One region of the Lysinibacillus sp. NPDC086135 genome, then DNA from elsewhere that is predicted to be linked to it. Evidence: riboswitches for the same ligand, from Rfam matches in the RefSeq annotation. Region 1 holds a riboswitch; the other holds the start of a gene.

What was found. A riboswitch is a leader RNA that binds a small molecule or an ion and turns the genes downstream of it on or off. The one in region 1 is predicted to bind FMN.
Region 2: linked by a shared signal. The riboswitch ahead of ACIPKN_RS09550 (ECF transporter S component) and the one ahead of ribE (riboflavin synthase) in region 1 are both predicted to bind FMN.

What each region holds. Positions count from the first base shown of each region.
Region 1 covers NZ_JBIVCA010000017.1:113,290-129,759, forward strand. Annotated here, with positions in the region: gene ACIPKN_RS20185 (hypothetical protein) at 389-574, opposite strand; gene ACIPKN_RS20190 (carcinine hydrolase/isopenicillin-N N-acyltransferase family protein) at 559-759, opposite strand; gene ACIPKN_RS20195 (spore germination protein) at 1,129-2,574, opposite strand; gene ribH (6,7-dimethyl-8-ribityllumazine synthase) at 2,758-3,225, opposite strand; partial or broken gene ribB (3,4-dihydroxy-2-butanone-4-phosphate synthase) at 3,277-3,870, opposite strand; gene ribE (riboflavin synthase) at 4,006-4,644, opposite strand; FMN riboswitch at 4,786-4,911, opposite strand; FMN riboswitch at 5,037-5,162, opposite strand; gene ACIPKN_RS20215 (SDR family NAD(P)-dependent oxidoreductase) at 5,361-5,939, opposite strand; gene ACIPKN_RS20220 (YibE/F family protein) at 6,305-7,432, shown strand; gene ACIPKN_RS20225 (YibE/F family protein) at 7,429-8,205, shown strand; gene ACIPKN_RS20230 (HAD hydrolase-like protein) at 8,520-9,137, shown strand; gene ACIPKN_RS20235 (VanW family protein) at 9,687-10,673, opposite strand; gene ACIPKN_RS20240 (transmembrane-type terpene cyclase) at 10,839-11,462, opposite strand; gene pgeF (peptidoglycan editing factor PgeF) at 11,629-12,393, shown strand; gene ACIPKN_RS20250 (amino acid permease) at 12,578-13,942, opposite strand; gene ACIPKN_RS20255 (hypothetical protein) at 14,092-14,421, opposite strand; gene ACIPKN_RS20260 (hypothetical protein) at 14,558-14,767, opposite strand; gene ACIPKN_RS20265 (NCS1 family transporter) at 14,805-16,331, opposite strand.
Region 2 covers NZ_JBIVCA010000005.1:175,521-191,990, reverse strand. Annotated here, with positions in the region: gene ACIPKN_RS09590 (pseudouridine synthase) at 145-876, shown strand; gene resA (thiol-disulfide oxidoreductase ResA) at 1,204-1,737, shown strand; gene resB (cytochrome c biogenesis protein ResB) at 1,751-3,415, shown strand; gene ccsB (c-type cytochrome biogenesis protein CcsB) at 3,412-4,599, shown strand; gene ACIPKN_RS09570 (response regulator transcription factor) at 4,764-5,480, shown strand; gene ACIPKN_RS09565 (ATP-binding protein) at 5,473-7,254, shown strand; gene sigX (RNA polymerase sigma factor SigX) at 7,332-7,865, shown strand; gene ACIPKN_RS09555 (RNA polymerase subunit sigma) at 7,862-9,160, shown strand; FMN riboswitch at 9,413-9,610, shown strand; gene ACIPKN_RS09550 (ECF transporter S component) at 9,833-10,417, shown strand; gene ACIPKN_RS09545 (hypothetical protein) at 10,805-11,011, shown strand; gene ACIPKN_RS09540 (SH3 domain-containing protein) at 11,454-12,968, shown strand; gene ACIPKN_RS09535 (sodium-dependent transporter) at 13,471-14,817, shown strand; gene glnA (type I glutamate--ammonia ligase) at 15,175-16,470, shown strand, end outside.

The sequences.
Region 1 (16,470 bases):
TTATACCTCTGCATAATGACGTCAGGAATCGACTTTTTGTAAATACATAAGATTCCGGATTTTTCGCCTCTCTAAATAACAATATTCGTTCTATCTTATCATCCCAAGCAAGTTTTGACTATTCCCAACCCAATTATCGCCACTTACTTTTGGGCTATCTCCTTCCCATATTGATGTTGGAGAAGTCTGTCAGGAACTGATAAAATTCTAAAACAATTTTTATTTTTCGAGCGAAACACCCTTCTAGTCGCAACCATTAGTTTAATAATCCTTCCCTAGAAAGTAAACTAAAAAGCAGAACAAACTTTTATCATGCCCCCTTTATTATATTTTACTTAGTCCATTCCATCGTTTAGATCAATCCAACCTTTTAACCTTTTAGGAAGCGTTAGCGCTTCGTCCAAATAATCTTTAAAAGAAATTGTAACAGTTCTGCGTCCTCTCCTAAGATTGACAGACCCTGAATATTTTTCTTATTTTTCTCTTTCATACTCGTTGCTTGAATTGTAACAATAAGTGCTTCTTCAATATTTTTACATTGTTCTAATAATATTCGGATCAATCGTTGAAGCAATAAAGCCCCCCACCACGGTACTCATTGTTGACAAAATGTAGACCAACAACTAACCCACACTCATTCATCCCATCAAGTCTACCGATAATTTGTTGGCTAAATCCAACACTTGCATATCCATTTATTGGATGAGAAAATACAAGTCTTCCATCATATAATGTTGGTCTAAAATCATAGTCTCTAATATAATTTCCGTCTTATACCAAAGATGTACAGCCCATTTCTGGAAAGGTAATATTATAGCCACTATACATATCAATGACTGAATTCGGCGTTTGAGCTAATCCACCTTCCATTTTTTGCAAAAGACTAGGGGAATGAAATCGTAGTAGTTGTATTGCCATTTGTTCAGAGATTCATACTGTAGTGGATGACAAGTTGACAGTAGTTCTTTACCTTGCCGAAAGCCCAATTTGCCCCTTAGATTTATAACTTCTACGATTAATTCTTCATAAGATCTCATTACTTTTCTCTCCTTACCTAATAAAAGGTCAAGTGAAATAAGACATAAAAAGATCAGGCCTATAAAAGCCCGATCTCTACATTTTAAATATTTATTTTTTCCTACTCGATGTCTTTGTCTTATCCTGTACATTTAAAAATTTAGGTCGCGTACGATAACCTGCTGGAGATAAGCGAAATAAAGATCTTTTTATCTCCTGCCAATCTAAATCTGCGCCCATATTTAAGAATGGAACACCTAATACTCGTATATTCGCAGTATATAGAAGTATGAAGAACACCGAAATGAAGAATCCAAATAACCCAAAAAAGGCAGATGCTAAAATGATGATAATCCTGAGAATACTCATTGCTGTTACGATAGACTGATTGATAAGTGTATAGGCTGCTATACTGGAAGTAGCGATAACTACAATCATGGAGGGGCTCGTAACACCCGATTTAATGGCTGCATCTCCTATAATTAACCCCCCAACAACACTTATGGAACCACTAATAACATTGGGTAAATGTATATTTGCTTCTCGAAATAATTCAAACATAAAAAGCATCATTAATGTTTCAAGAATTGTTGGAAATGGGAGACCCGTTCTTGACTCAACAACTGTTGCCAATAGAATGAATGGCAATTGCTCTTGATGGTAGGTTGTAAGTGCAAGCCAAAAACCTGGTAAAAGTACACTTATTAAAATAGCTATTATTCGTAGTATACGCTCCATAGAACTTATAATAATCGGATACTCATTATCCTCACCGGATTTAAAGAGTAACATTGAATTTGTAGGTGTAATAACGGCATATGATACACCATCAACTATGATGATAATGCGCCCTCTACTTAAAGCTTGCACAGCATAATCAGGGCGTCCAGTATAATCATGTCTTGGTATAATTTTAGTACTTTGTTCAATTCTTTCCATTAATAAATCCCCACTAAATACAATATCCGTATCAATTTGCTGCAGCTGTAATTTCAATTTCTCAAGCATCTTTTGATTGACGACATCTTCAAAATAAAGTACAGCTACAGTTGTTTTGGAGCGTTTACCAAGTTCAAATGTTTCTACATTTAATGAATTGGTAGGTAATCGTTTTCGTATTAAAGCAATATTAATAAAAACATCCTCAATAAAATCATCTCTCGGACCTCTGACAACTAATTCAAGAGTTGTTTCTTTAGGCTCCCGATTTGGTTTTTTTGCGATATAACTCGAATACAACAAATTCAGATTTTCAAAATATAGTAAAACATGCCCTTTATAGACTCTAGTCATCGCATCATCTTTACTTGTTATTCTTTGAAGATGGGGAATGTGTAAATTATTTTGTATATGTTCCTCTAACAATTCCTCCGATTTTCCAGTAAATAATGATTGTACTCGTTGTACAATAACAGTCTGGAGTAACCGCTCATCCATCATCCCTTCACATTTTATCAAATGTACTTTATGTTGCTGAAATAAATATTCTTGGAATATTACATCAGCAGAGCGTTGAAATAGTGACTTCAAAGATTTCAAATTTAATTCTTGTTGCATTGAAGAAATATCCCTCATCTCCTACTGAGCCAGCTCCTAATTAGTACATTTATGAGTAATAACACAAATACACTTACGGCTATTTTCCCCATGGTCTAAAAAAATATTCAAGAAAACTTTAATGTTCTAATGCTTTTTCAGAATAATTCACCTACGAAATTTTCATACTATTATTAGAAAAACTTATCCAATCATCTTCTTTAAATTTGCCATTTCAATAGCAGACATTGCTGCATCATAGCCTTTATTTCCTGATTTAGTCCCTGCGCGCTCAATCGCTTGTTCAATACTTTCTGTAGTAACAATGCCAAAAATAACAGGTACATTTGTAGTTAGTGATACATTAGCAATTCCTTTTGCTGATTCATTACATACATAATCATAATGTGTTGTTGAGCCACGGATTACTGTACCTAATCCAATTATTGCATCATATTTCTTTGTTTCGGCTAACTGTTTTGCAATGAATGGAACTTCAAATGCACCAGGAACCCATGCTACATCGATAGAATTCTCATCCACACCATGACGCTTTAAACCATCTAATGCACCGTCTAATAATTTGCTTGTAATAAATTCGTTGAAACGACCAACTACTACTGCTATTTTTAAATCCGTACCAATTAATTGTGCTTCAAATGTTTTACCCATTGTTCTTTTCTCCTTTTATATAGACATTTTATTTTCTTCCATTATTTGTTGACGACGATAAGTGGCCAATGCTTCTATGGAAATCATTTTTAAATGATGTAGCGCTGCATATTTAACAAGGTCATTAAAGCGTAGCATTTTGCCATTGTCCCCCATAATTTCACAAATAATGCCCGCAGGAATACTATGACATAGCTTGGCCAAATCAATTGTAGCTTCTGTATGTCCTCTACGCTCTAATACACCATTTTCCTTTGCAATTAACGGGAATACATGACCGGGTCTACGAAAATCCGCAGCTTTCGCTTGTGGTTCTAGCATTTTTTGTATAGTCATTGCCCGTTCAAAGGCACTAATTCCAGTCGTTGTATCTACATGATCTATACTAACGGTAAATGCCGTTTGATGATTATCTGTATTAATACTAACCATAGGCTTTAATGCTAATTTTTGTGCAAGATCCTGTGAAATCGGCGTACAAATAAGACCTCTTCCATAGGTCGCCATAAAGTTAATTGTTTCTGGGGTCATAAATTCCGCAAGTGCGAGTAAGTCCCCTTCGTTTTCTCGGTCCTCGTCATCTACTACAATGATCATCTTCCCTTGTTTTAAATCCTCTATTGCTTCATCAATTGAATGTAGCAATATCGCCACCTCCAGTTCGTAAAATGTATTATATCCATTATGCCTCGGCATAATTGCGTCAGGAATCTTTAACTTCTTTAAAGCAGATGTTTGGACTTCTGTACCTGTCGCTACAAAAATAATTGCTGAAAGAAGTCAAAATCCGTTTTTTGCTAAGAAGTCTCTTGAGATGGTTGGTGGTTCCTGTCCACGCTTAAGTTGATGCAAAATGTATTTTCCAACTAAATCGGTTTCTATATTGACGAGATCACCAATTTTTTTCATACCTAAAATAGTTTCCTTGTATGTGTGAGGTATCAGTGATACTGTGATACCGTTTTTCTCGACATGAAAAAGTGTTAGACTCGTTCCGTCAATTGTGATGGAGCCCTTTGGCATACAGTAGCTCGTTAACCCCTTCGATAGTTCAATATCAATATAGACTGCATTTGCTAATGGTCGCTTACGCACTATTTTCCCTACCCCGTCTACATGTCCGGATACAAAATGACCACCGAAACGTCCATTAGCTGACATAGCGCGCTCTAAATTTACCGGATCTCCAACTGCGAGCTGCTGTAAATTTGTTGCGCTCACTGTTTCAGGCATTACATCCATCGTTAGCTCTTGTTCATTAAAATATATCACTGTTAAACAAACACCATTGACCGCTATACTGTCTCCGAGCTTTACGTCCTCTACCATTTTCTTTGAAATAACGGTAATTTTCATACTTTGACGATCGCTTTGCATGGTTTTTACGGTACCAATATCCTCAACAATTCCTGTAAACATTTTTTCACCTACTTTCATTCATTTAATAATTTCCGTTCAAACAAAAAACCCCTTAAATAAAAGGGGTTTGGGAGTTTATCTACATAAGACGTCAACAAATAAACCTCATGGATATAATTTTTTTCCATAGGCTGTCATCTCATCGTTCTTCTCCCATCCAGACTGTCACTGTCGGTTTTGGATTTGCACCAAATCAGCTTGCGCTCACGGACTTTGAATTTCTTCATCACCGCCGATTGGGAATTTCACCCTACCCCGAAGAACTACTGCTATTCAATTTTTTAGCCAAATAAAACAAAAACTACTTCCCGACTATAAAATGGGAAGTAGTTAACATAAAAGCATACTCAAACAAACCTTATAAACTCAAGCGAATTTAAAAAGCTCACACTTTTACCCTTCTCCCATCCAGACTATAACTGTCGGTTTTGGATTTGCACCAAATCAGCTTGCGCTCACGGACTTTGAATTTCTTCATCACCGCCGATTGGGAATTTCACCCTACCCTGAAGGATATTTTTATTTAGCTATTTCTTACGATAACACTATTTTATTTTATTATCCAGATAATTCTTAATAAAAAATTTTTCTCTAACTAATTTCGCTTTCGTAAATTTGTACTGACGTTGGGTTTTCTCTTGAAATGAAGATAATACAGCCATCGCCTTTGGTCATTATAAAAGACCAAAGGCGTAACTGTTTAAAAAGGCAATAAATTATACAGTTAAACTACCATCAACAGAGACAACAGTACCAGCCATGAAGCTTGCTTTATCTGAAGCTAAGAATAGGACCACTTCTGCTACTTCTTCTGGTTCACCATGGCGTCCCATGCGTACACGTGCCATTTCTTCTGGTACGTATCCTGTTTTTTCAAGCGTTTCACCAACACTATGGAATAATGGTGTAACGATACCACCTGGACACACAGCATTAACACGAACACCTTTATTTGCATACTCGATTGCTGCACCTTTCGTTAAACCAATACCTGCATGTTTACTCGCGGAGTATACAGCAATACTGTGCTCTAGACGAATACCTGCAGATGAAGCAGTATTTATAATTGCCCCTTTGCCCTGTTTTTCCATTACTGGAATGACATATTTCATACCTAGGAAAATACCTTTTACATTGATATCCATATAACGATCGTATTCTTCTAATTCAACCGTTGTAAATGGTGCAAACTTTTGAATGATGCCAGCGTTATTGAATAATACATCGATACGGCCATACGTGTTTATAGCTTGCTGTACGTAATTGTGAACATCCTCTACTTTAGAAACATCCACTAGAACGAATATCCCTTCAATAGGAACACACCCCAATCTCTTCTGTAATAATGGCAACTTTCCGACATAATATTTCTCTATAAGAAATATTCATTGATTTTCACCCTTGCATTACTAAACTTACATTAATAAATAACAGTAGTTTAATTAAGCAATAACTAACTTAGAATAATAAAAGCCATATTAGAAGCAACTCTATAATTAAGGAACCTCTTGTCATTTAGCACGTTACTGTATAATGGCATTTTTTTATCTGCTTGACATTAAAAAATAATAGTGATATTGTGAGTCATTGTTCTTGTCAACGTTAACAATGAACGCAACGAATATGATTAGATTCCCTTCTCACATTGGAGGTTTTATTATTGCAAAACATCTTGAAAAAAAAATCCTTTAACAAAGGTATATTTTATACATTTATCGCAATTTGCTTTATCGCTTCTGTTTTTTTCGTTTATCACAACGAAGCATTTTATGACCGTCCAATTGCAGAAGTTATAAAAACGGAATTACAAGAATCAAACCCTGTTATCGATATGTATGAAAATGAAGATCATTTATATATTCAGCAAATTACAGCTGTATTAAAAAATGGTGAAAAAAAAGGTAAGCTTATTCATTTTACCAATGAGTATTCAGCATCTGGAGCCTTTGATCAAGAGTACCATGTTGGAAATAAATTATTTGTTTCTATTAAAGCAAATACAAACAAAAATGGAGATTTAACTGGGGCTATTTTAGACGTGAAACGTGATCAGTTTGTCTTGATAGTGGCGTGGATTTTTATTGTTGCTTTGCTGATTGTTGGTAAAAGACAAGGGTTATTTTCAATCATCAGTTTAATTGTAAATTCTCTTGTATTATCCTACGCTTTAGATTTATATATATATTCCAATATAAATTTGATATTTATTAGCGGGGTATGTGTTCTTTTATTTACGGTCATTTCTTTAATTCTCATTAACGGCTTGAATGAGAAAACATATGCAGGGATTGTTGCAACACTTATCGGAACATTTATTTCGCTATTGATTAGCGCTTTAGTTCTGTGGATCACAAACGAGAACGGACTTCGATATGAAGAAATGCAATTTTTAACGCGCCCATATCGAGTGATTTTTATGGCTGGGTTATTTATTGGAGCACTAGGAGCTGTAATGGACGTCTCCATCACAATGGCTTCTTCAATGTTTGCTTTATTCGAGCAAAACCAAGATATATCTGACCAAGCACTGAAAACCTCAGGAATTGATATCGGGAAAGACATTATGGGAACGATTACAAGTATTTTGTTTTTTGTTTATATTTGTGGCTCAATCCCTATGTTGATTTTATATTTGAAAAACTCTTATCCATTAGGGCAAACACTTTCCATGAACCTTTCATTAGAATTAGCTAGGGCCCTAGCAGGTGGAATCGGTGTTGTCTTAACGATTCCGATCAGTTTATACACTTCTATTTTTTTCATTAATCGAAAGAGGGCAAAACAATGAATGTATTAGTATGGTTAACTGCCATTTTATTCATTTTAATGATTGTTATTGGTGGGAAAAAAGGTGTACGATCTTTTCTATCTTTATTTTTAAACTTTGGAGTGCTCTTTATAACTATCTTTTTAATGACCAGTCAGAAAAATAGTCCGATTTTATTAACGCTCATTGCCTGTACCGTCATTAGCTGGATTAGCTTATTTTTTATTAATGAAATGAGCAGTAAAACGGTAACTGCATTCATATCTACAATGATTACGATTGTAATTTTATTACTATTCATTGTTTTTGTAACGGAGCAATCAATGATTCGTGGATTCGGGGAAGAATCCTCCGAGGAAATCGGCATATTTTCCCTTTATATTGGCGTCAATTTTGTGCAAATTGGCGCTTCCGTTATTATTATGAGTACGATTGGGGCAATTTTGGATGTTGCTATTTCCATTGCTACTTCCATGCATGAGATTCTTCATCATAATCCTTTCATTAGCAGAAAAAAATTATTTACATCAGGTTTAAGCATTGGAAGGGACATTTTAGGTACAGATACAAATACATTATTTTTCGCTTTCTTTGGTGGTTATTTAAGCTTGCTCATATGGTTTAAAGATTTATCTTATTCAATTGGTGAAATCATTAATTCTAAAGTATTTGTCACTGAACTTATTATGATATTCTGCGCAGGCATTGGAATCGCACTCATCATTCCTATTACTTCCTCGGTAAATGCATATTATTTAACAAAAAAACGAGATACAACACAAGATGTTTCATAATTGTTGTACCTGTCACCCAGCTCAATACCAACGGATGACAGGTACTTTTTTATCCATTCAATTACATAGTAATTTTAAAGATGATTTCGTTATTGATTTCAACGCATTTTTCGGTACAATATTTACCAAGGAGATACCTTACTCCCTTTCATCAAAAAAACATTTACACTTTAGTAAAAAAATTATTCATCAATGGTAATTTACAATACGCTGTTTCATATCCTGTATAATCATGTCATTATTTTTTGAATAGGCAGTAACATTTTCAAGAAAAAAACGTCTTTACAACTAGATTATAAAGGAGAAAATTTGTAATGAAATATATTATCTTTGATTTTGATGGAACACTGGCAGATTCTACAGCAGTGTTTACATCAGCTTGGAATACGATTGCACAAAAATATAAATTTAAAGGAATAGAGTTAAAGGAAATCGAATCATTAAAAAAATTATCTATAGCGGAGCGCAGTAAATTATTCGACTTCCCAATGTATAAATTGCCCATGATTTTACCACAGTTTTATCGCTTATATCGTCAGTCATTACATGATGTTCATCTCTATGATGGCATTAAAGAAGTCCTTTTGGAAATTGATAAAAGAGGCTATAAAATCCTTATTATTTCCTCTAATTCACAAGAGAATATTTTAGAATTTCTAAAAATGAACGGCATTCATTGTGTGTCAAATGTACTTTGTTCAAACCGTATTTTCGGAAAAGATAAAGTGATAAAAAAATTTTTAAAGGACTCAGGCATTACCCCTTCTGAAGTTTTATACATTGGTGATGAGCAAAGAGATATTATAGCCTGCAAAAAAGTGGGCGTGCCTATTATTTGGGTTGGTTGGGGATATGACGCTATTGAAGTTGTATGCCAAGAAGATCCCGAGTACAAAGTAGCTACACCACAAGAGATTTTAAATATCATCTAAACGAATAGGATCATAGCGATTAAAAAATGGCTATGATCCTATTTTTATAGTTAAAAAAGTTTTGTGCCGCTGAAATGAAGGTGTCCTATTAAATAAAGTAGTATGGCTTTTCGGCAAAGCGAGGGGGTAATTACTGTTCGGACTAGGCACTTTCCGAGGGACGTCCGATGAGCCGCTTTACTCGCAATGTTCGCTCTAAGGTCCCATGCCAACAGATGTTTTTTACGCGAAAGCGAAGCGGTAGCGGCACCGAAGTTGGTCACGAAGGCGTTATCATAGGACGTGATATTTTAGCCTTCGTTCCCCTATCGCTAATCCCCAAGGGTAGCCCAGTCTTCACTCCAATCAACCACTCCATTTAAAATGCATTTTCAATCTTTCACTCTAATTAAATGGATAATACGAAACTGCAGCAAGTCTGTGCGAAAGCGAAGCGACAACACTAAATACTTATGTATGAAGAAATGTCAGCGATATTTCTTTAATATGCACTAACTTTTCTGCAGTTCCAACTAAAAAAAGACACATTGTAAGTGTCTATGAAAAATACTATGGCTTTTTCAAGTTGGCGACATATTTTTTTGCTGTTCTGATCTCAATTGTAAGAGAATTTTTACTATAGCTAGCTTTAATTAAAAATGGTACGTTCGTTGTATTTTGAAATCTAAAGTCTAAACCACCATAGGAAACTGTAGCGTCTCTTCCTTTTGGAACATACCCGACATCCAAAGAATGGTGGTGACGTTCTACAAATTTCACCGGTATTTGGTCAACCGCGTTAAATAAGGTTGAGGACGTTTGACAGATGCCTCCCCCAATGCCCATCACAACCTTTTTGTTGATGATCTCTGGTGCAGGCTGATAACCATTTACTTCATCCCTAGGTCCAACAACTGTATTAAAGGAGAAATAATCTCCACTTCCAACGATAACATTATTAATGGCCTTCGCAGAAAGTTCAATATTTTTATTTCTTCCTACATCATGAGTATTGAAGTAAGTTGTATAGGATCCAACAGCTACGTCTTCTAAATACGGAATGTCTTCAAAATTATAGCCGCTTTCTGTAACAGATAAGGGCAACTCCACTTTACCACCAGTTGCTGAGGCTTCTAATATTCTCTCTACTAAGTCACTTTCTTTTAAAACAATTAAAGGACTACCTTTAATTACTTTTCCTTGATCATCTAGCTTATCGAGTATCATCCGCTTATCATAGCCGGTAGTTTTTTCATTTCCTCGCGCCAAATCTTTTGCTAATTGTTTAATTTGTTCTGTATACGATTGTCGATCTCGTTCGTAGTCCATTTCTTTCGGTGCAATTGTTTGGATGATGGCTTTTGTTGCAGGATCTTCGATTTCAACCACGGCTGGCTCTGCTTGTTGTAAGGTAACAGGCTTTTTTACATCATCCGCTTTTTGCTCTGACGCTTGAATTTGTTGTTCTTGTTTTTTCTCATCCGCAATTTTCCCCTGACAGCCAATTAGCCCAACTGTACAAATAATACATAATGTGGTTATCCACTTCTTTTTCAAATAAAACACCTACCCTATCGATATACTACAGAGACATCTTATTCGTGTATTGCTGATAGTGTGTTTCATTTCATCATTTTTATTTGTTTATAAAATGAAAACACTCTACAAAGTTGAATTGTAGAGCGCTATTTTTTATAGATGTATGGCACGGAATCATTTTTTTCATTTAGCATATTTCACTTTAAACCTATAGATCAATACTATATAAATCCAATCATAAATAAAGATTGCAAGCGAAATAATTGTAATCAAAGGTGTTCTAAAATACAAATAAAAGCAAACTGCCGCAAACACAGTACCGATCATTTTACAAACAGCTATGCCCATTGATTGTCCACTTAAGTTCCCTCTCTGTATGAATAAGGCGATAAAAAGCCCTGACATCATCAGATTTTGGAAAAATGCTGCATATATGCCTGCCATATCTTTGAATTCATGCATCAGCGCTAAAATCGTGAAAAAGCTTACTACGAGTGTTATGAAAAAAGATGAATAAAATACCTTTCTCGGAATAATTTTTTTATACTCCTTATAACCATAAAGTAAAAATTGCGTCATAATGAAAATATCCAAAAGAAACCACAGAAAAGTAAGGATCCTTTGCAAGTCATTTAGTGGATACATAAATGAAAAAATAAATTCCCATGAAATATTGGCACAAATTGCGGCCATGGGCATCCCATATCTTTTATCCTGTATACCTTGTTTGATGATTAATATATATGTAATAATCCAAAATAGCCACATGCCTAATTGGAAGATCAGTATGAATTTTTCTTGCGTCATATCTACAAACTCCTTCCTTCTAATTCTCATTCTTCGATACTATATGTGAAGAAATCTATTGTTTATGTCATAGGAATTGTAGAAAATACTTATGGCTCAAATATTCTAAAGAGTAAGCGCCTATACATTCATTAACCAATCATATATAGTAAGACGAGGTGATAATATGAAAACTAAAATTTATTATGATAACGACCAATTTATTGCAGGCACTACCTTAAAGGATGACATCGAGCCGGAACATAACAATATGGCGCTCCATACATGTGTGAATGAAGCAGATGTGCTAAAAAATCGAAAACAATTAGCAGCTACTTTAAATTGTGACTTAAATAATTTTATTTGCACGCAACAAACACATAGTGCTAATTTCCATAAAGTCACGATTTCTGATAAAGGACGAGGCGCTGAGCAAATGGACACTGCCATTAGTAATACCGATGCACTTTATACATTAGAGCCGAATTTACTTTTATGTAGTTTTACAGCAGATTGCGTACCTGTTATTTTTTATAATAAAGTTAATGGCCTTATTGGCGTAGTTCATTCAGGCTGGCAAGGCACCGTCAAGGAAGTCACATCAAAGCTTTTCCAACATTTGATAGAGCATGAGCAATGTCATCCACAACATTTTCACGTCCAAATCGGTATGGCACTTAGTCAGCAGAAATTTGAGGTGGATGCAGATGTTTATGAAAAATTCCACAACCTAGGCTATGCCGAGGACTTTATGTACTACAATGCACAAACAAATAAATATCATATCGATAATCAGCAAACTGTCAAAAAACAATGTGAGCTTGCAGGTATTCCTACTGAGCAGATTTTAATTGATACAACATGCACATTCCTTAGCCCAGATGGTTTTTCCTACCGTCAAGATAAACAAACTGGCAGACATTTAAGCTTCATTATGCGTAAAGTACAATAGTTAAAAGGGACACTCCAATTATTTATTAATGGATTGTCCCTTTTGCAGTAGTGAAAAACAAAATGGTCAAGAAAAGTCGTTTCATTTTATCACTAAAAATTAGAGTGATATGCAAAGCGAAACGGGTGCACAAAAGCAAAAAGGATGTATCTCATAGTAGAAATACACCCTTTTAACATTTCATTTATTTATTAACTGGACGTTCTTTGCCAATTCTAAAAACATAATAGCTAATGATAACAAGAGCTAAAAAAATAATTCCTACGATAAGAGAAACTCTAGTATCCTCATTAAACCACATACCGATTAGCACCATTACTAAAAACGCAATCGTTATATAGTTTGTAAATGGTGCAAATGGCGTTTTGAATGGGTGCTTTGACAGTTGTTCACCTTTTATTTTTCTAAATCGTATTTGACTTATTAAAATAACAAACCAAGGAATCATCCCCGGTAATACACTTGCACTGTATACATATACAAATAAGTTCTTTGGCGCTATATAGCTCAGAATAACACCGATGACCAAACCAACTAGCACGCCTACTGTGCCGAAAATAGGAACACCATTACTAGAAAGCTTCGCAAAAAATTTAGGTGCCTGTCCATTCATAGCAAGCGTATACAACATACGTCCCGCACTATAAATGCCACTATTACAACCTGACATTGCCGCTGTAATGACAACAAAATTAATAATTCCTGCCGCAGCGGTAATTCCAACCTTTGCAAATGTTGCAACAAACGGGCTACCGATCGTACCTAATTCATCCCACGGATAAACTGTTACAATGACAAAGATTGCACCGATATAAAATATTAAAATACGCCAAATAATACTTTGAATTGCATTCGTAATCGTTTTTTGAGGATTTTTCGCTTCTCCTGCTGTAATCCCAATAAGCTCAACGCCCTGATAGGCTGCAACTACTAATGATAACGCAAAGAAGAAGCCTGTCCAGCCGCCTGTAAAGAAGCCTCCGTGATTCCAAAGGTTCGATAATCCAAGTGCCACACCTTCGTTACCAATCCCAAAGAAAATAAGACCAAAGCCTGCAACAATCATTAAAACAATCGTCACAATTTTAATCATGGCAAACCAAAACTCAAATTCTCCAAATGTTTTAACAGAAATAAAGTTGGCTACACCTAAAATCACCATTGCAATTAAACCTGGAATCCATGCTGGTAAATCAGGATACCAATATTGCATATACGTTCCTACTGCTATAATCTCTGACATCCCAACAATAACCCACTGAAACCAGTTACTCCACGCCGTTACATAACCGGCTAATGGGTGTATATATTTATAGCCAAACGTTGCAAAGGAACCAGTACTTGGCTCCATATAAAGCATTTCTCCCATTGCTCGCATAATGAAAAAAATAAAAATACCCGCTATACCATATGCAAGGAGCACAGAAGGCCCTGTCCATTGAATGGCGTTAGCAGACCCCATAAACAAGCCCACGCCAATAGTTCCTCCAAGAGCAATCATTTGGATATGACGTGCATCTAATCCCCTTTTTAATTCTTTATTTGCCACTAAATTACGCCTCTTTCTAAAGTTCTTTCTACGATGAATTATCTTATAATAATAATCAATTCTATTGAAAAACACAATTGTATTTTTAGGAAAAACACGATTATAGTAATAATAAAGCAAGGATTTTAAGCATTTTGGTGTTCTATCCATCACCTTGACGGTTCTTTCGGATGACTTAGGCTGTTCTTTCCACGATTTTGACGGTTACGACTTCTGCTGGGTCTTTCCGTTGCTTGGGCTGTTCTTTCCTTCGCCTTGGCTGTTCTTTCCTTCGCCTTGGCTGTTCTTTCCGTCACTTTGACTTTTCGATCAGTCACTTTGGCGGTTCTTTCCGTCGCTTCAACTTTTCCATCCGTCGTTTTGGCGGTTCTTTCCGTCACTTTGGCTTTTCCATCCGTCACTTCAGCTCTTCTTTCCGCTTTGCTTGTTCTTTCCTTCGCTTTGGCGGTTCTTTCCGTCGCCTTGGCCGTTCTATCCATTACTTTGACGGTTCTATCCACCATGTGAGAAATACTTTCAACTGGTTATAGCTATAAACCAACCAGCTTTGAGTAAAAACATACGTAAAAAACTCTATCCCATCATGAAAGGCGTGAATGGAATAGAGTTTTTTTGTTATTGTAACAACGTCTGTTCTTGGAGCTTTGCTGAGAAGTATTTGCGGGCATCTGCTGTTAGAATTTGCATCAGAATAACCTCTTCTTGACGGGCAAATTCTACAAACATTCCACTTAGATTTTCATAAACATATTTGATTTTATAGCCACTATCTAAATACTGATCTACTTTTTTTATTTCCTCTGTGCTTTGTTGATGTTCTGACATGCAATCACCTCACCTTTTTTGTGAATATCTTGGGTGGTTAATTTTTATTCAGACCTTCGATTTCTAGCAGCGGATCTGGTTGTTCAACGACATCATTCTCTTCTGGAACAACAGTTGGAGCAGGCGTTTGCTGCTGTCCAAATAGTTCATCCAAATTGTGACCGACTGTAATTCCTAAATATTTTGCATCACTTGGATCCTCTAGCTCAGCTTGAGGGTATTTTTTGAACCACCAATACTTCGCTAATACATAATATACAAGTGCCCCTACAAAGAACCCTACTAATGAAGAATAAGTGGAAAATATATTTGCCACTGCACCACCGATAATCCAAGCGATTAAACCAGCTAAGTTAAAGCCCTTCAAATATTTAAACTGACCATCTAAGTCATAAAGTGCTTTTACATGCACACGACGTTTACGGATTAAATAATAATCGGCAAATAAAATACCAACAATCGCAGTTAAAATTCCTCCGATAATTAAAAGTGCATTGACTAACACATTAAATAAACTCCATGGTTGTGCTAGAATACCAATGATTCCTGCAATAACAACCCCTACCCAAAACGGCACTTTTGGCCCACCGATATTCGAGAAAATTGTTGCAGCCGGGATAACATTTGCAGAGGTGTTAGTCGACCATTGTGCTAATACAATCATTAACAATAAGATTCCTAAAATAAAGCCACTTGCACTTTGCTGTAGTGCATTGATCGGATCAGCAGAGGCAACAGCCATATAGCACACAGCACCAATTGTCACTATGAAAGTATTTGTAATCGGCATGACGATTAATGAGCCGACCAGCTGTGTTTTATTGCGTTTGAACCAGCTGCGTTCATTTTTTGGTGCTTTAAAGAAGCGTGACAGTGAAGGCATATCGGCTGCTAGCGTCGACCAAAATCCCATATTCGCCATAATCACTACCATAAATGCCGTGAAGGCTGAGAATCCTGTTGTTGGCGCTTCCACCCACGTCCAAATATTTTTCCCTTGAGCTACTGCATTATCTGCCAATGTATAATACATCCAGCAGGAAATTAAAATGATAACTGGTGCTGCTAAATCTGCAAAGCGTTCAATAGATTTAATACCTAGTGATGTATTAAATAACTGAAGTGCTGCAAAGACAATGAAACAGACAAACCAATTATCAACACTAAATAGTAAATTTAAAATGCCGTTTATCGCTAATGCTCCAAAATAAGTATTCAGACCGAACCAACAGGCGGCTGTTACACCCCTTACAAGTGACGGAATATGTGTGCCAAATGTACCGAACGGAGCACGCATATAAACTGGGAATGATAAGCCATGTTCAATGCCTATATCTCCAATTAACGTCATAAATACACCAATTAGACAAGAGCCAATCAACGTTGCTAAAATTACCATTGGCAATGGTAAGCTTATGATGGCCGTTCCACCGATTGCAAAAGCCGCTAATACAATTGCCATCCCTATCCAAATTACTGCAAAACCAAATGTTCCAATATTTCTTTGTTGATGTGTCACTGGAAGTAAATCTGGGGATTTTAAATAATTCCCATCACGTTCCATATAATCTCTCCTTTTTATAAAAATTTCCGTGACAACTTACATGAGGTTATTCCTTCCTTCAACGAAATTGCTAAAGGAAGTTGGAATTTCAGTTTATCTTCCTTCGACCAAATACTCCCACCTTAGAAGGTAGTGCGAC
Region 2 (16,470 bases), on a different contig from region 1:
CCATAATTAGTTTTTCTTTAATAATGTATAAAAGTATGACATAATTTTCACAGATTAGCGGGAAAAATAACCTTATTCATAATATGCGAATGAGGTTTAATGCTTGGTGTCAAACCAAGGTGAAAGAAAATTAGAGGTGAAAGAATGGAAAGATTACAAAAGGTCATTGCTTATGCTGGTGTGGCGTCTAGACGTAAGGCAGAACAATTGATTGTAGAAGGTAAAGTTAAGGTGAACGGAGTCGTAGTGCGTGAGTTAGGTACAAAGGTATCCAACTCAGATACGATAGAAGTAGAAGGCGTGAAGCTTGAGAAAGAGGATAAGGTTTATTATTTACTATATAAACCACGTGGAACGATTTCAGCTGTAACAGACGACAAAGGACGCAAAACTGTCACAGATTTGTTTAAGCATATCCCGCAACGAATTTTCCCAGTTGGCCGTCTCGATTATGATACATCTGGCTTATTGTTATTGACAAATGATGGTGAATTTTCTTATATGCTGACGCATCCGAAGTTTAAAATCGACAAAACATATATTGCTCGTGTTAAAGGTGTTCCAACGATTGAAGGTTTAAAAAAGCTTCAACGAGGAATTAAGTTAGAAGATGGCAAAACAGCTCCTGCAATGGTTAGTATGACTTCATTTGATGAAAAAGCAGGTAAGGCAATCTGTGAAATTACGATCCACGAAGGGCGAAATCGTCAAGTGCGTCGCATGTTCGAGGCGATCGGTACTCCAGTAGTTAAACTAAAACGTGAACGCTTTGCCTTTTTAGATTTATTTGGGCTAGCTCCGGGGGAATATCGTGAATTAACAAAGCATGAAGTGAAGCAATTGCGCGTGTTAGCGGAGACAGGAAAAATCGGATAAATCCGCATTTTCTATGAGAAAGTGATACTTCTATGTGTAATAGCAATGTATTCACTTTCTTATTAGTGAAATCGTTCATAAATCATTCATAATTATTAGCTAAGCGTTTCTGTTTCATTTTGCTATAATAGGTGAGAATAGCTAACCTAGATAAGTTGCATCCTGATGAAATCGTTTCCACTTTTTGTGAGGTGGTGTTTGACGCACGAGTGAACATGTAAATGCTGAAAATTAGACGGTAAAATCTATACATATGGATGTTTGTATGAAAAGCTTAGCGTTAGTTGTAGTTACTCTAAGCCGTAAATTGATAGGGGGTTTATTAACTTGGAGAAAAAGAAAAAACGTCTCGTCATTCGTACCATTATTTTGGCAATCTTAGTCTTAGCAATTGGTTACACGGTATACGGAACAGCAACAAAGGATAAAGTAGAGTTAATAGCAGTGGGCTCTAAAGCACCAGACTTCACGTTAGTAGATTTAAACGGTGAAAAACATAAGCTGTCTGATTATAAAGGGCAGGGAGTATTTTTGAACTTCTGGGCAACTTTTTGTGGGCCGTGTGAAAGGGAAATGCCTGCAATAAATCGTCAGTATCAAGCCTTTAAAGATCAGGGGGTACAAACATTGTCGGTCAATCTTGCGCAAACAGATTTTGAAGTACAGAATTTTGTCGATAGACATGAATTAACGTTCCCAGTAGTTATTGACAAAACGAAAAGCGTTAGTACTACCTACAATGTAGGTAATTTACCTGCAACTCTTGTTATTGATCCAGATGGTAAAGTAGTCAAAATTATTACTGGTGAAATAGAGGAAGGAAAAATTGCTTCGTACATGGAATTAGTGAAGCCAAAATAAGGAGTAAATGACTATGGAAAACATTATTTGTGCTTGTGGTCATAGTAACCCATATGGCACGAAGCTTTGTGAGAAATGTGGTCGTCCTTTAACTGAGGAAGTTAAACAAACAAAAGTTGTTGATATGCGCTACGACGGAATGGCGATTCGCTCAAAAACGTATAACACAACAATTGTCGATAAAATTTGGAATTTCTTCTCGAATGTAAAAGTCGGGATTGCCCTTATTATTATAACGTTAGTCGCAGCGTCAATTGGAACAATACTACCGCAAGCGATGTATGTTAATGCCCCTGAACCTAGTAAAGCAGAGTATTATGAGAAAGTGTATGGTTTGTTGGGCAAACTCTATAATAATTTAGGACTTTCTAATTTGTATAGCACTTGGTGGTTCCAAATTTTAGTGGGCATGCTTGCGATTTCCATTATTGTTGCGAGTTTAGACCGTGGTTTACCATTACACAAGTCTCTAAAAAATCAACGCGTTAAACGTCATGAAAGTTTCATGAAGCGTCAACGTATCGTTGCGGAAGGACAAGTGCCAAACCCTGAAGAAACGCTAGATAAAGTTGAGCAAAAAATGACTGACTTAAAATATCGCGTTCGTCGTGATGGAAGTGCATTGCTAGCAGAGCGCGGCCGTTTTGCTCGATATGGCCCATACATAAATCATGTCGGTCTCATTATCTTTTTAGCAGGTGTTATGCTGCGCTTAGTACCTGGTTTTTATGTGGATGAGACGATTTGGATCCGTGAAGGTGAGACACGAGCTATACCAGGGATGGACGGCTATTTTATTAAAAATAATAAATTTATTTTGGAAACCCATGACAATAAGCCACAGGACGAGCAATCAAACCAAGGTGTCAATGCTATGGCGAAAAACTATCAAACAGACATCACATTATACAAACAACCCGACGGAGCTCTTCCTGGAGATACAGACAATCTTAAAAAATTGAGAGATTACTCTATTCGTGTCAATCATCCGTTAAAAGAAAACAGTTTTGCACTGTATCAAATGAATTATCGCCTCAATGAGTTGAGACAGATGAATTTTAATTTAGTGAATAAAGCAAATGAAGAAGATTCACTAGGACAAATTGAAATTGATTTAACGAATCCTAAAAAAGAATATGATTTAGGAAATGGTTCTTCAGTACAGATTCTTGTGTATACACCAGATTTTTCTGGTTTTAAAGATGGTGAACCACAAACACAAACATCAATACCAAATAATCCAGCATTTATATTTAAAATGACAACACCAGAAACTCCAAAAGGTGAAGTAAGCTTTGTAGAAATTAGGAAGCCGCCTTTTGAACCACTTGGTGAAAACAAATATAGAATGAAATTCACAGGAGTAGAGACGCGTAATTCATCAAACTTTACAATTCGTAAGGATAGTACGATACCAATTTTATTTGTCGGCGGTATTATTTTCATGATTGGTGTAGTAATTGGCTCGTATTGGAACCACCGACGTTTATGGTTGCAGGTGGAGCCTGATGGCCGAGTGTTGATGGCTGCCCATGTGAATAAAAATATGTTCAGTATGAAAAAGGATTTAGATACAGTCACTACATTTGCTGGTCTACCACCATATGAAGATCAGTTAGATGCGTCAGAAGATGTCAAGAAATCCACAAAGGAAAAGGAAGGTGACAACACCTTATGAGTTTGATTGACATAAGTAGAAACCTATTATTTGTAGCATTCATAGCCTACCTAGTTGCGACTTTTTTATTTGGTGGTTCGATAAAGCAATCGAATGCAACAGGCAAAAATACCGAAAAATGGGGTAAGGTTGCAATTGTTGTCACGATTATAGGTCTACTTTCGCAGCTTGGTTATTTTATCACTCGTTGGATTTATGCAGGGCATGCACCTGTTAGTAATATGTTTGAATTTACGACTGCGTTTGGAATGTTCATTGTTGGGGCATTCGTTTTGATTTATTTTATTTATCGCGTGACGGCTCTGGGCTTAGTAGCATTACCTGTGGCGTTATTAATAATTGCCTATGCGGCGATGTTCCCGAAAGAAGTAACTCCTTTAATGCCATCTTTACAAAGTTACTGGTTAACAATACATGTTATTACAGCTGCTTTAGGGCAATCACTTTTAGCAATTAGTGCGGTAGCAGGACTAATTTATTTATTAAAAGTAGTTGATTTAAAGAAACCTTCTAAACAACGTTTCTGGTTAGAATCGGTAATGTTCTTCCTTGTTGTAGTCGTTGGTTTCGTAATTGCTACATCTGTTTTTAGTTTGATGGGTTACGATTCAACATATACTTATGTTGATAAAGAGGGTAATGGACGTCAAATTGAATACAAAATGCCGCCACTATTTGGTATGAATGAATATAAGGCGGTTGAAGAACATGGCATGTCTCCGTTAGTAGAAATGCCTCCGCTCATTAATGCGAAGAAATTAACATCGGTTGTGTGGTCATTATTAGTAGGGTCTGTTTTATACTTATTGATTCGATTAATTGCACGACGTCGAATTAGTGCGATTTTCCAACCTTTTGTCAAACGAGTAAATTTACAATTAGTTGATGAAATTGGTTATCGTTCAGTATTAATTGGCTTCCCAGTATTTACGTTAGGTGCTTTAATCTTTGCAATGATTTGGGCACAACTTTCGTGGAGTCGTTTCTGGGGATGGGATCCGAAGGAAGTATGGGCACTTATTACATGGTTATTCTATGCAGCATTCCTACACTTACGTTTATCGAAAGGCTGGGAAGGTGAAAAATCTGCATGGTTAGCATTAATTGGTTTTGGAATTATCTTATTCAACTTAATTGCTGTTAACTTGATTCTTGCAGGTTTACACTCATACGCATCAGCATAGACTAAGTTGATTTTGAGCACATATGAAATTTTTTACGTCGCTAGTATTGGAAAGAAGAGGCCTTCTTGCTGTGGCAAGAAGGCTTTCTTTTCTTTTCTTTTCAATATGTGCTGTACCATGTACAATAGAAGGTAGAGAAAGATTAGAAGAGAGGGATCGTGAAAGTGTCAGAAAATATTTCAGTATTAGTAGTAGATGACGAGGATCGTATTCGACGCTTATTAAAAATGTATTTAGAGCGAGAAGGGTACCTTGTTGACGAGGCAGAAAATGGTGAACAAGCGATCGAAAAATCTTTGGAAAAAGAGTATCACTGTATTTTATTAGATATTATGATGCCTGAAAAAGACGGACTTGAAGTTTGTGCGGAAATCCGTGAACGAGCAGCAACACCAATTATTTTATTAACTGCAAAAGGCGAGGAAGCGAATCGTGTACAAGGCTTTGAGCTTGGAGCAGATGATTATATTGTAAAACCATTTAGTCCTCGTGAGGTTGTGTTACGTGTGAAGGCTATATTACGTCGTTCACAAGCATTCTCACCTTCGACAAATGCTTCTTCTTCAAAAGATTTAGTTGTCTTCCAACATTTAATGATCGATCATGATGCTCACCGTGTAACAGCAGAGGGTATTGAAGTAAATTTAACGCCTAAAGAGTATGAATTGCTTTATTTCCTAGCTAAATCACCAGACAAAGTATTTGACCGTGAACAATTACTAAAAGAAGTTTGGCATTATGATTTCTTTGGCGACTTACGTACAGTTGACACACATGTAAAACGTTTACGCGAAAAGCTCAACCGTGTATCTGAAAACGCTGCAAAAATGATTGTTACTGTATGGGGCGTTGGCTACAAATTTGAGGTTGTCAATGAATAGAATATGGAATAGTGTTGTCGGGAAGCTATGGGTAACCATATTGCTTCTCGTTTCATTTGTATTGTTTGTTTTCACGGTTTTAATGCTTGAGTTTCTTCAAAATTACCATATGCAACAAGCAGAAAGCTCCTTGCGTCAAACTGCAGCAACAGTTGCAAGTATAGTAGATGATAATGAAACAGCAGAGTCGACTTCGGAATTATTAAAAGATATTTTACCTGAAAGTACAAATGCACTTATTGCTATTAACCATGATAGAGTTTCTTTCGCTATGCAGGAAGGTGTCAATAAAAAAGAAATACAGGATATGATTTTAGCCAATAAATCGTTCCAAGAAGTTTTTCAATCAGATAAACCGATTATTAAGGAAATGATGATGCCCTCTTCCACGGACGAAGAAAAATTGGAATCGTATGTTGTGCTTGGTTTCCCGCTAAATGTGGAAAATGCTGTGCACGGAGCTGTCTTTATTTATCAAAGTCCAGATGCGCTGCATAAAACATCGAAAGAGACGACGAAAATTGTCTTTCTATCAGCTTTCATAGCCTTTGTATTGACGACATTTTTTGCGTTTTTCCTTTCATCACGTATTACGTCACCATTACGTAAAATGCGTGAGCTGGCGTTTGAAATTTCTAAAGGGAATTTTGAAGCGAAGATGCCGACTACACAAAATGATGAAATTGGCCAGCTTGCAGTTGCCTTTAATCAAATGGGGCGTCAATTGAAACACAATCTAGAAGTGATCAATCAAGAAAATGAACAGCTTTCCAATATATTAACATCGATGACAGACGCAGTTATTACATTTAATCGTGACCGTACAATATTATTAAGTAATCCACCAGCGGACCGTTTAATGCAAAAATGGTTTGTTACTAAGGGGTCACAAAGTGCGAAACCAATTCCGCCAGAGCTTTATCATATGCTCGATCATGTATTGATGTTTGAGGATAAGCTTGAAGAAGAAATTGAGATGGATGGAAGTTACTATACGTTTACGATTAGCCCTCTTTATAGTGAGGAATCGATACGTGGAGCGGTTGCGGTTATTCGTGATATGACGGAACAGCATCGTTTAGAAAAACTGCGTTCAGACTTTATTGCCAATGTGTCTCATGAGCTACGGACGCCAATTTCGATGCTCCAAGGTTATTCAGAGGCTCTAATGGATGATGATTTTATACAGGATCAAGAAGAACGTAATGAGATTACAAAAATTATTTATGATGAATCGAAACGTATGGGCCGTCTCGTAACAGATTTATTAGACCTTGCGCGTATGGAATCGGGGCATATGACGCTGTACAAGGATGAGCTCCCAATTAATTCAACATTTGAACGTATTACTCAAAAATTTGCACAGGTTGCAAAAGAGAAACATGTTCGTCTAATATTTGACAGTGAATTTAATGACGAAGCTTCGATTAGTATAGATGAGGATCGAATTGAACAAGTATTAACGAATTTAGTTGATAATGCTCTCCGTCATACTGATGAAGGGTCAGTAACAGTGAAGGTTGAGCAGGAGCCAACCTTTGCCAAAATATCTGTCCAGGATACAGGGCATGGTATTCCTCAAGAGGACTTACCATATGTCTTTGAACGTTTCTATAAAGCAGACAAGGCGCGTACACGTTCTAAAGGCGGAACTGGCCTAGGTTTAGCTATTGCTAGAAATATTGTCAAGGCACATTCAGGCAATATTATGGTAGATAGTGTGCTGAAAGAGGGGACTACCTTCACCTTTTATTTACCTTTTGATTCATACTAATAAAGAGTGGTATTAATTGGATGTAACTTCTGTGGACATTTAGACGACAAATATAAAGAGAACGGGGGTGGAGTGCTTTGAATGACTCCGTGTTCCATCGATTATACGATGCATATCATCAAGATGTGTTCCAGTTTCTTATTTATTTAGTAAAAAACCGTACACTTGCTGAGGATTTAGCGCATGAGGTTTATGTTCGTGTATTGCGCTCATATGATCAATTCGCAGGAAATAGTAGCGAAAAGACTTGGCTTTTTGCTATTGCTAAAAATGTCGCTATTGATCATTTTAGAAAGCAGGCTGTACGCCAAAAACATTCACTTGATTTTTTTGATTGGGAAACGGAACAGCTGCATTCAACCACACCATCACCGGAAGACGTGCTGCAGGCCAGTGATGAATTTATACAGGTACAATCAGCGCTTGAACACTGTACTGGTGATCAAAAAATGGTCATTATTATGCGCTACTTTCAAGATTTATCGATTGCAGAAACTGCACAAATACTAGATTGGACAGAAGCGAAGGTAAAAACTACTCAGCACCGTGCTATTAAATTTTTAAGGCAACAGCTACAACAGGTTAGAGAACAGGAGGCGAAATGGCAATGACACATAACCAATTTGATGATGACCAACTTGAGCATCTATTAAATAATGCCCCTAAGCTTTCTGACCGCCGTTCGAAAGAAGAAATATTAAATCGATTACTGACAGATGCTCGCTTGCAGGATAATACCCATCTTCAAGGAGCTATACAACAACCAATAGATGATGAAATAATATCACAAGAGCAACAACATGTTACACAACAAGAAAGTACAGAGACAGCAACAAAGAAGAAAGTTCATAAATGGCCGATCTTTATGAGTGTTGCAGCAGTTTTCGCTTTAACAGTATTTACAAGCTCGACGTTGCTAAATCATAATGATGCAAAAATAGACCAGGCTAATGCGCCTGAAACCTCTCAATATTCAACATCGCCAGACAGTCATGTAGCGAAAAGCTCTGTCAACCACGATAAGATGATGGAATCCAACAACATCGTAGCAGAACATTCAAGGATCATGTCTCTACGATCATCTGTTTATGAGGAAGATTTAACAGATGCAGTAGTGTTTCATATTGGTTTGGCAAATCGTGATAAGAATAGCGTACCGATGACGTATATCATTCCAAATGAACGAGTTGCTACTGATTTTCCGAAGAAAAAGCCTACAACATTACAAATGTATGAAAAGTATGCGCCGCAAATTGATGAGAAAGCAAATGGTTTTACTAACTATCATCCATATAAAGGAGAATTAAAGGAGAAGGGCGATAAACTAGTTCATGTATTGCCGAAGAAAAATGATTATGATGTTGCTTCAGCAGATACGAATGAATATTTAGACACTTTACAGGATACATTCTCAGATTCAGAGTATAAAGATGTTGAGTTTGAAAATTCTGATGGTACAGCCTACAAATTTTCTAAGGATGAAGAGTCAAGTAAGCCTATGGTCTTAACAAGCTCAAATCATTTTAATTATTATTTATATAAAGATGAAAATGGAGCTGAATATTTATCACCCGATACTCGTAAAACTTTTTCCACTGTAACAGAAGCGCTTACCGTTATGCGAAATAAAAATGATGATGTATACGTTCCAGTTGTACCGGAAAATTTAACATACACTGTGAAAGAAGTAGCAGAAGGTGTTATTGTTATATTTGATGAGCCGCTTGATTTAACGACCATGGATACTGTTCGGGCAACTCAAATGATAGAAGCTATGATGCTTACTGCTGCAAGTTTTGATCAACAAATACGTCTAGACAATGTTGTACAGGAAAGCTGGGAGGGATTTGATTTAAAGAAATTCTTGCCAAAGCCTGTAGGAGCCAATAAACGATATATGCCATAAACAGCCTAACAACAAATAAATATTTGGAGCATTCTCGCCGCTATATGTGCATGAATGCTCTATTATTTTTTTTGTAGCGAAAGCAAAGCGTCCTGTACAGAAGTGTCTCTCACCTCTAGAATGAGATGAATATGGACTTAAGCTACTTTTACGTGATTAAAGCATACAAGTTTAATCGGATTTTTTTAAGCAAAGCTATTTACTTTTCTCTAATAATTCATTATAGTAAGGCTATGAAACAAAAAAATAATGATTCATCTTCGGGGCAGGGTGAAAATCCCGACCGGCGGTAATAGAGTTGTAAATCGCTAATGTTTCCTTTAAGACATATTAGCTCGCATGATTTACGAAAGGCTCTTCAGCCCGCGACCTGTGCAAATGATTTTTTGCATGGCTGACTTGGTGCAATTCCAAGGCCGACAGTTAAAGTCTGGATGGGAGAAGATGGAGGTACGATCGTCATTCATTGTTATGAATTTAACTATGTACGAGCGTTTTTTCGATGTGATTTCACGCAGCGTATGCTCAGAAAATAGTTAATTAATGGCGTTTTTTAATCTTGCCTATTCTCCCTTATGCTCTTTTGCATAAGGGTTTTTTCATGATGATGATCGATTAGGTCGTAACCTTTCTTCTTGCGAGATTGAATCAGCAAAGAGGAGAGAGTTTTCTATGAAGAAAAATGTTAAACTTCAATCGTATATTACGATTGGCATGCTGAGCAGTATTTCGTTTTTATTAATGCTTTTTAATTTCCCGATTCCGCCGTTTCCAGCGTTTTTGGAAGTGGACTTCAGTGATATGCCAGCATTACTAGCGGCGATTACTATGGGACCTATAGCCGGTATTTTAGTAGAATTATTTAAAAATGTGTTGGACTGGGTTTTCTCAGGCACGCCAACGGGAGTACCGGTAGGACATATTGCGAACTTTGCAACAGGTATTTTATTTATTCTACCAGTGAGCTTTGTGTTTAATCGCTCCAAAACAGTTAAAGGCCTTATCGGAGGTTTAGCTGTTGGAACAATTGTAATGGCAGTAGGAATGAGCATTCTTAACTATGTTGTGTTTTTACCTATGTACACTTACTTTTTAGGTATGGAGCCTGTTGTAGGTGATTCACTATATAAAATGATCGTAGCTGGTATTTTGCCATTTAACATTGTGAAAGGTATTTTAATTACCATCATCATGGCATTACTATTCACAACAATGCGTAAATGGATTCATCATCAGCGTTCCATGTATATGAGTTAATTTCGAGAATAAAGTATGATTTAGGATAGTGTTCAAGTAATGACACCTTATTGGACTGTTAAAGTCTAGGAGGTGTTTTTTTGTTGCTTAAATTTGCAATTGCAGATTTTTTAGATGAGAAAGAGTTACAGAATTTAAGCAATATACACTGACCTAACAGGGAAAGATGGTATTAAGGTAACACAATTATCAGATGATATTGACGAATCTCAATCGAAGGAATTTTTTAAAAGATATAGTGGGCGATATACATGTAAGAAACCACTTCTACAATACAATCGAAAGGGAAAAGAAGGTCTAATGTTCTCAAGGGATGATACATTACCTATAAGTGTATTTGAATTTACTCGTTGTGTATTGTGTGATGAAATCGGGGTTGATGGGTTTTTGATTTACTGTTATCTGAAATATCGTAGCAAGATGTTTGGTTATGCTCCTGCAACTGTATTCAACAATGAGATTATTGACGTTGTTGGTTTTAAAGAGAGAAGAATTCGTGCATTGATTCAGAATTTAGAACTAGCAGGTTTGATTGAGGTTGATAGAAAGGTTTCGAAGAAAGATGGTTCTTTTGCTAAAGAGCAATACCTATAAAATCATACATAAGGGAAGGTAATTCCTCCCTCTTTTTATATACCACTAAAGTGCGAAGGTGACATTTTGGTATGTTGCTTTTAGATTCCAAAGTAACTCAATTGTTTCAACTTTGAGTCAGCTTACAACAACAATCGTAGCAAGCTTACAGAGCCATTTAACGAGCTTGTAAGAGTTGATAGATTTTGCTTGGGCTTGTTTCAAGGGACTTTAGGAAGCTTACCTATTTCGCGAAAAAAAGTAAAAATCCAACAATCACTATTTACAAACTTTTCACCGAATTAAAATTAAACAATATATGTTGGAGCTATTATTTATCGCTCAAAAGTGTTAAATGAAGGAAAGATTGACTATTACCCCTATCTCAAATATTGGGTTTATGATAACATATATTTGAATCTTTTAACTTTAAAAAATATGAAAGGAAGTGTAATAATCACATATGAAAAAGATATTGAAACCATTGATTAGTGTTATTGCCATTGGTACCCTCTCTCTATCTATAAACATAGATAAAAATGTATTAGCTAATAATATTGCAAATACATGTGAGTATGATTCGGCATCGAATGTAAACCCTGATTATTCCACAATGAACTGTTTGTTAACCGAAACAGCACTGAGTTATGATGTTCCACCTGAAATTGTGAAGGCAATAGCGGAAGGTGAAAGTGGAAATTGGCGTCATTTCGATAGTAATGGTGAAGCGATTGTGACAGCTGATAATGGAATTGGCATTATGCAAATTACAAATCAAGCTGGCTACAATCAAGATAGACTAAAAAGCGATATTGTCTATAATATTCAAGCTGGTGTAAAGACTCTAGATAATATGTTTAAGCGGAAGGATTTGCCTAGCATCAACGGTGGGGAAAGAGATGTATTGGAACATTGGTACTTCGCTATCATGGCTTATAACGGTACTAAGCCAGTAAATAGTCCAATTGTCCAAGCAACTGGTGAAAGAAATGCAAATGCCTATCAAGAAAGAATTCTCCGAATTATTGAGAAATTGGAATTAATAGACTTAACAGAGCTGCCTTTTTTACGCGAACATTTTCAATATGATTCAAACAGCAAGGAAAATATTAAATTTTCAGCGATGAACTATCCTTTTGATTTACCATTAACAAAATCAAAGTATTTTTTTAAAACAAATCAGAAAGTTAGTGCAACAACTAATGTAACAGTTAGGACAAGACCTACTAAGGATAGTCCTTCTATGGGTACTTTACGTGAAGGTGAAATTGTTACCATTACGGGACCTTTTGAATATGAAGAAGTATCAACGAAGAAAAACCATTTTGTTTGGTATCCTGTGAAAAGAAATGACGGGACAGAGGGGTATGTGGCATCAAGTTATTTAAACTACTCAGCTTCAACCCCAACCCCAACACCTCCAGTAACACCGCCAACAACGGGAAACGTTGATGTATCAAAGTTTGCTGATTACAATGCAAACCAATACTGGGCTGAGGATTTTAAGTGGGCAGTCAACATCGGTATCATCAGTGGATACCCAAACGTGAAAAACCCATCAACAGGCAAGTACGAAAACTTACTTAAACCGTACACTAACTTAACGGAAAACCAAATGTTAACTATCCTATTCCGTTACTTCAAACCATCAGAACTAGCTTCAACGAAAGCTAATACTACATGGTATGGTGACGTAAACTACCAACTGGCTACAAAATACTCTCTACCAGTTCTAGGTGCAAACACAGCATCCAAACAAGCCATTGCAGGTAAGGATATCACACGGGGTAACTTCGCTCGTATCTTAGCTTCAATGCATTATGGTAAGACTGTATCTCAGTCAGAAGCTATTAAATTCCTTCGTGATAATGGTTTAACAACTACTAAAACAAATGAAGAGTTTAAACCAAATGATTCTCTAACAAGAGCGCACACAGTAGCATTCTTCCACCGTTACGAGCAAATATTCAATAACTAAATTGCTACTTACAAGTGAAAAGGTGACTATAAAAGTCATCTTTTCTCTTTTATGTTTAATAAATCCTTTCTTGACACTCCTCGAACCTTTCATAACTAAATTCATTGACACAGATTGCTTGATGGGAGCTACAAAGTCTTTTGTTAAGCTGTGATTGAGAAAGTATAACAAAAGGACTTGTGTGTAATTTTACGCACAAGCCCACAGATTGATGTGTGATTTAATTCATTGTTTATCCTCAGAGGTTCTTCTACCTAACCCCCAGCCTACAAACACTCTTACAAACGCACCCATTACACTATATCGCATGATAGAAACTATGTAATCATATACAGGTACATAGGTTGTAATACTAGTATCAGAATTTCGAGGTTTTTTTATGTAGAATGGTTGAGATGTTGGATAATATTACGTAAAAGTAACATATAGAATTAATCTAGTCGAGTGTATTATTTTATTGTAGAATAAGGAAGAGTTGAGTAAGTTAGAGGAGTTTGAAGAGATGAGTGAAAAAAAGAGTCAATGGTCTAGTAAACTAGGCTTTATTTTAGCATCGGCTGGAGCTGCAATCGGACTGGGGGCAATTTGGAAGCTTCCATATGTTACTGGACAAAGTGGCGGGGGAGCGTTTTTCCTAATTTTTGTTCTATTTACATTGTTGATTGGTTTACCGATGTTATTATCAGAATATATTTTAGGACGTGGTACACAGTCTGAGGCTGTGACTGCTTATAAAAAAATTGCACCTAGGAAAACAGGTTGGGCTTGGGTTGGTCGTATGGGTGTGCTCGGCTGTTTTTTATTATTAAGTTTTTACAGTGTTGTAGGGGGTTGGATTTTTATATATAGTGGCCTTGGTGTGACTGGGGCTGTTATTGATCCTTCCGTTGATCCTAGTGAACTATTTGCAAAGATTGTAGGAACACCTTGGATTACATTACTAGGTTTAGGGCTGTTTACGCTAGTAAATGTATTAGTTATTTCACTTGGTGTGCAAAATGGTATAGAAAAAGCCAATAAGTGGATGATGCCTTTATTATTTATTATGTTTATTGTGCTTGTTGCGAGGGCTTTAACATTAGATGGAGCAATGGAGGGGGTTAAATTCTTCTTATGGCCTGACTTTTCCAATATAACTGGAAAGGCTATATTAGAAGCGTTAGGACAGTCCTTCTTTGGCTTAGCGGTAGGGTTTTCTTGTCTTGTGACGTACAGCTCCTATTTAAAGAAAGATGTGAGCTTACCTAATTCCGCAGGCTCCGTTGTTCTTCTTACTGTGCTTGTATCTTTTTTAGCAGGATTAGCAATTTTCCCAGTTGTATTTGCTTTTGATTTAGAACCAGCATCTGGACCCGGCTTACTGTTTATGGTTTTGCCAACAGCATTTAGTCAAATGCCATTTGGTGAAATATTCTTAGCGATGTTTTTATTATTATTTTTATTCGCAACGTTAACTTCTTCATTCAGTTTGTATGAAATTATCGTAGCGGCATTTATGGAGAAGGGACGTATGTCTCGTTCTGCATTGACGATGCTACTAGGTGTAGTAGTCTTTATTGCGGCGATTCCTGCAGCGCTTTCATCAAGTACATTAGCTGATGTATCAATTTTTGGAAAAACGATTTTTGATGCAACTGACTTTTTAGTTTCTAATTTAATGCTTCCGTTAGGTAACTTATTGATTGCTAGCTTTATTGCGTATGTAGTTGATAAAGAATTTGTGAAGAAGGAATTATTAATAGGAAGTCAAATGGGGCAGGGGTTTTATTCAACGTATCGATTACTGATGTTAATAGTAGTACCTTTTGTGATTATCGTTGTGTTTGTAAATATGCTTTTACAATATTAAAGTGAGTAGGTTGCGTTCCGTTTGAAGGGATGCAACCTATTTTTAATTTCTGTTTTTTGTACCGAAAGCGTAGCGATAGGTACGGAAGTCTCCCGTCTTGATAGGTGGTGAGATGTATACGCTTTTGAATTTACTTTTCAGCGGGTGTTCGAACATCTGCAGAGCGTCTCCCGCTTTTGGATAGAATCTGTCGCGTAAGTAAAAGGGGCTTTCTATCTATCTGAAAAAAAGATTAATATATTCGATAAAATGCATGTGATAAAACCTTACATAGATATTGTATTTACTATCCTTTTAATGTATTTTAAAAGTTATAAAAGAATCGTGTTAATTAAAATTACATTGGAGTGGTGAAGAATGAAACGTTATACGAAAGAAGATATTAAATGCCGCGTCAAGGAAGAAAATGTGAAATTTATTCGCCTACAATTTACTGATATATTAGGAACAATAAAAAACGTTGAAGTACCAGTTAGTCAATTAGAAAAAGCATTGGACAATAAAATTATGTTCGATGGTTCATCAATTGAAGGTTTTGTACGCATTGAGGAATCAGATATGTACTTGAGCCCTGACCTTGATACTTTCGTAATTTTTCCTTGGACGGCTGAAAAAGGTAAGGTGGCTCGTTTTATCTGTGATATTGTTAGACCAGATAGTACACCATTTGAAGGTGATCCACGCTCCAATTTGAAGAGAGTTTTAAAGGAGATGGAGGAATTAGGTTTTAGCTCATTTAATTTAGGGCCAGAGCCAGAATTTTTCTTATTTAAGGTAGATGAAAAGGGGCAGCCAACACTTGAGTTGAATGATAGTGGCGGGTACTTCGACTTAGCCCCGACTGACTTAGGGGAGAACTGTCGGCGTGATATCGTATTAGAGTTAGAAGAAATGGGCTTTGAAATTGAGGCATCGCACCATGAGGTTGCACCTGGTCAACATGAAATTGACTTTAAATATGCAAGTGCGATCGAAGCATGTGACAATATTCAAACGTTTAAACTTGTTGTAAAAACGATAGCTGCACAGCATGGACTGCATGCAACCTTTATGCCAAAGCCACTATTCGGTGTTAACGGTTCTGGAATGCATTTCAACTTATCATTATTTGAAGGGGATAAAAATGCGTTTTATGATGAATGTGCACAATTGCAATTAAGCCAAACAGCGCGTAGCTTTATGGCAGGGATATTAAAACATGTACACGGCTTTACAGCAATAACAAACCCACTTGTTAATTCCTATAAACGATTAGTGCCGGGCTATGAGGCTCCTTGCTATGTAGCATGGTCTGCACAAAACCGATCACCACTTATTCGAATTCCAGCTTCACGAGGACTATCAACACGTATCGAGCTGCGTTCTGTCGATCCAGCAGCGAATCCTTATTTAGCAATGGCCGTTATTTTAGCATCTGGGCTCGATGGCATTCGCAAAGATCTTACACCACCAGATGCTGTAGATCGCAATATTTATAAAATGTCACGAGCAGAACGTGAATTGAATAATATCGACAACCTCCCATCGTCATTGGAATATGCACTCCTTGAACTAGAAATGGATCATACCGTACGTGAAGCACTCGGAGATCATATCTTTGAAAAATTCACGGCTGCTAAAGAAATAGAATGGAATAAATACCGCACACGCGTC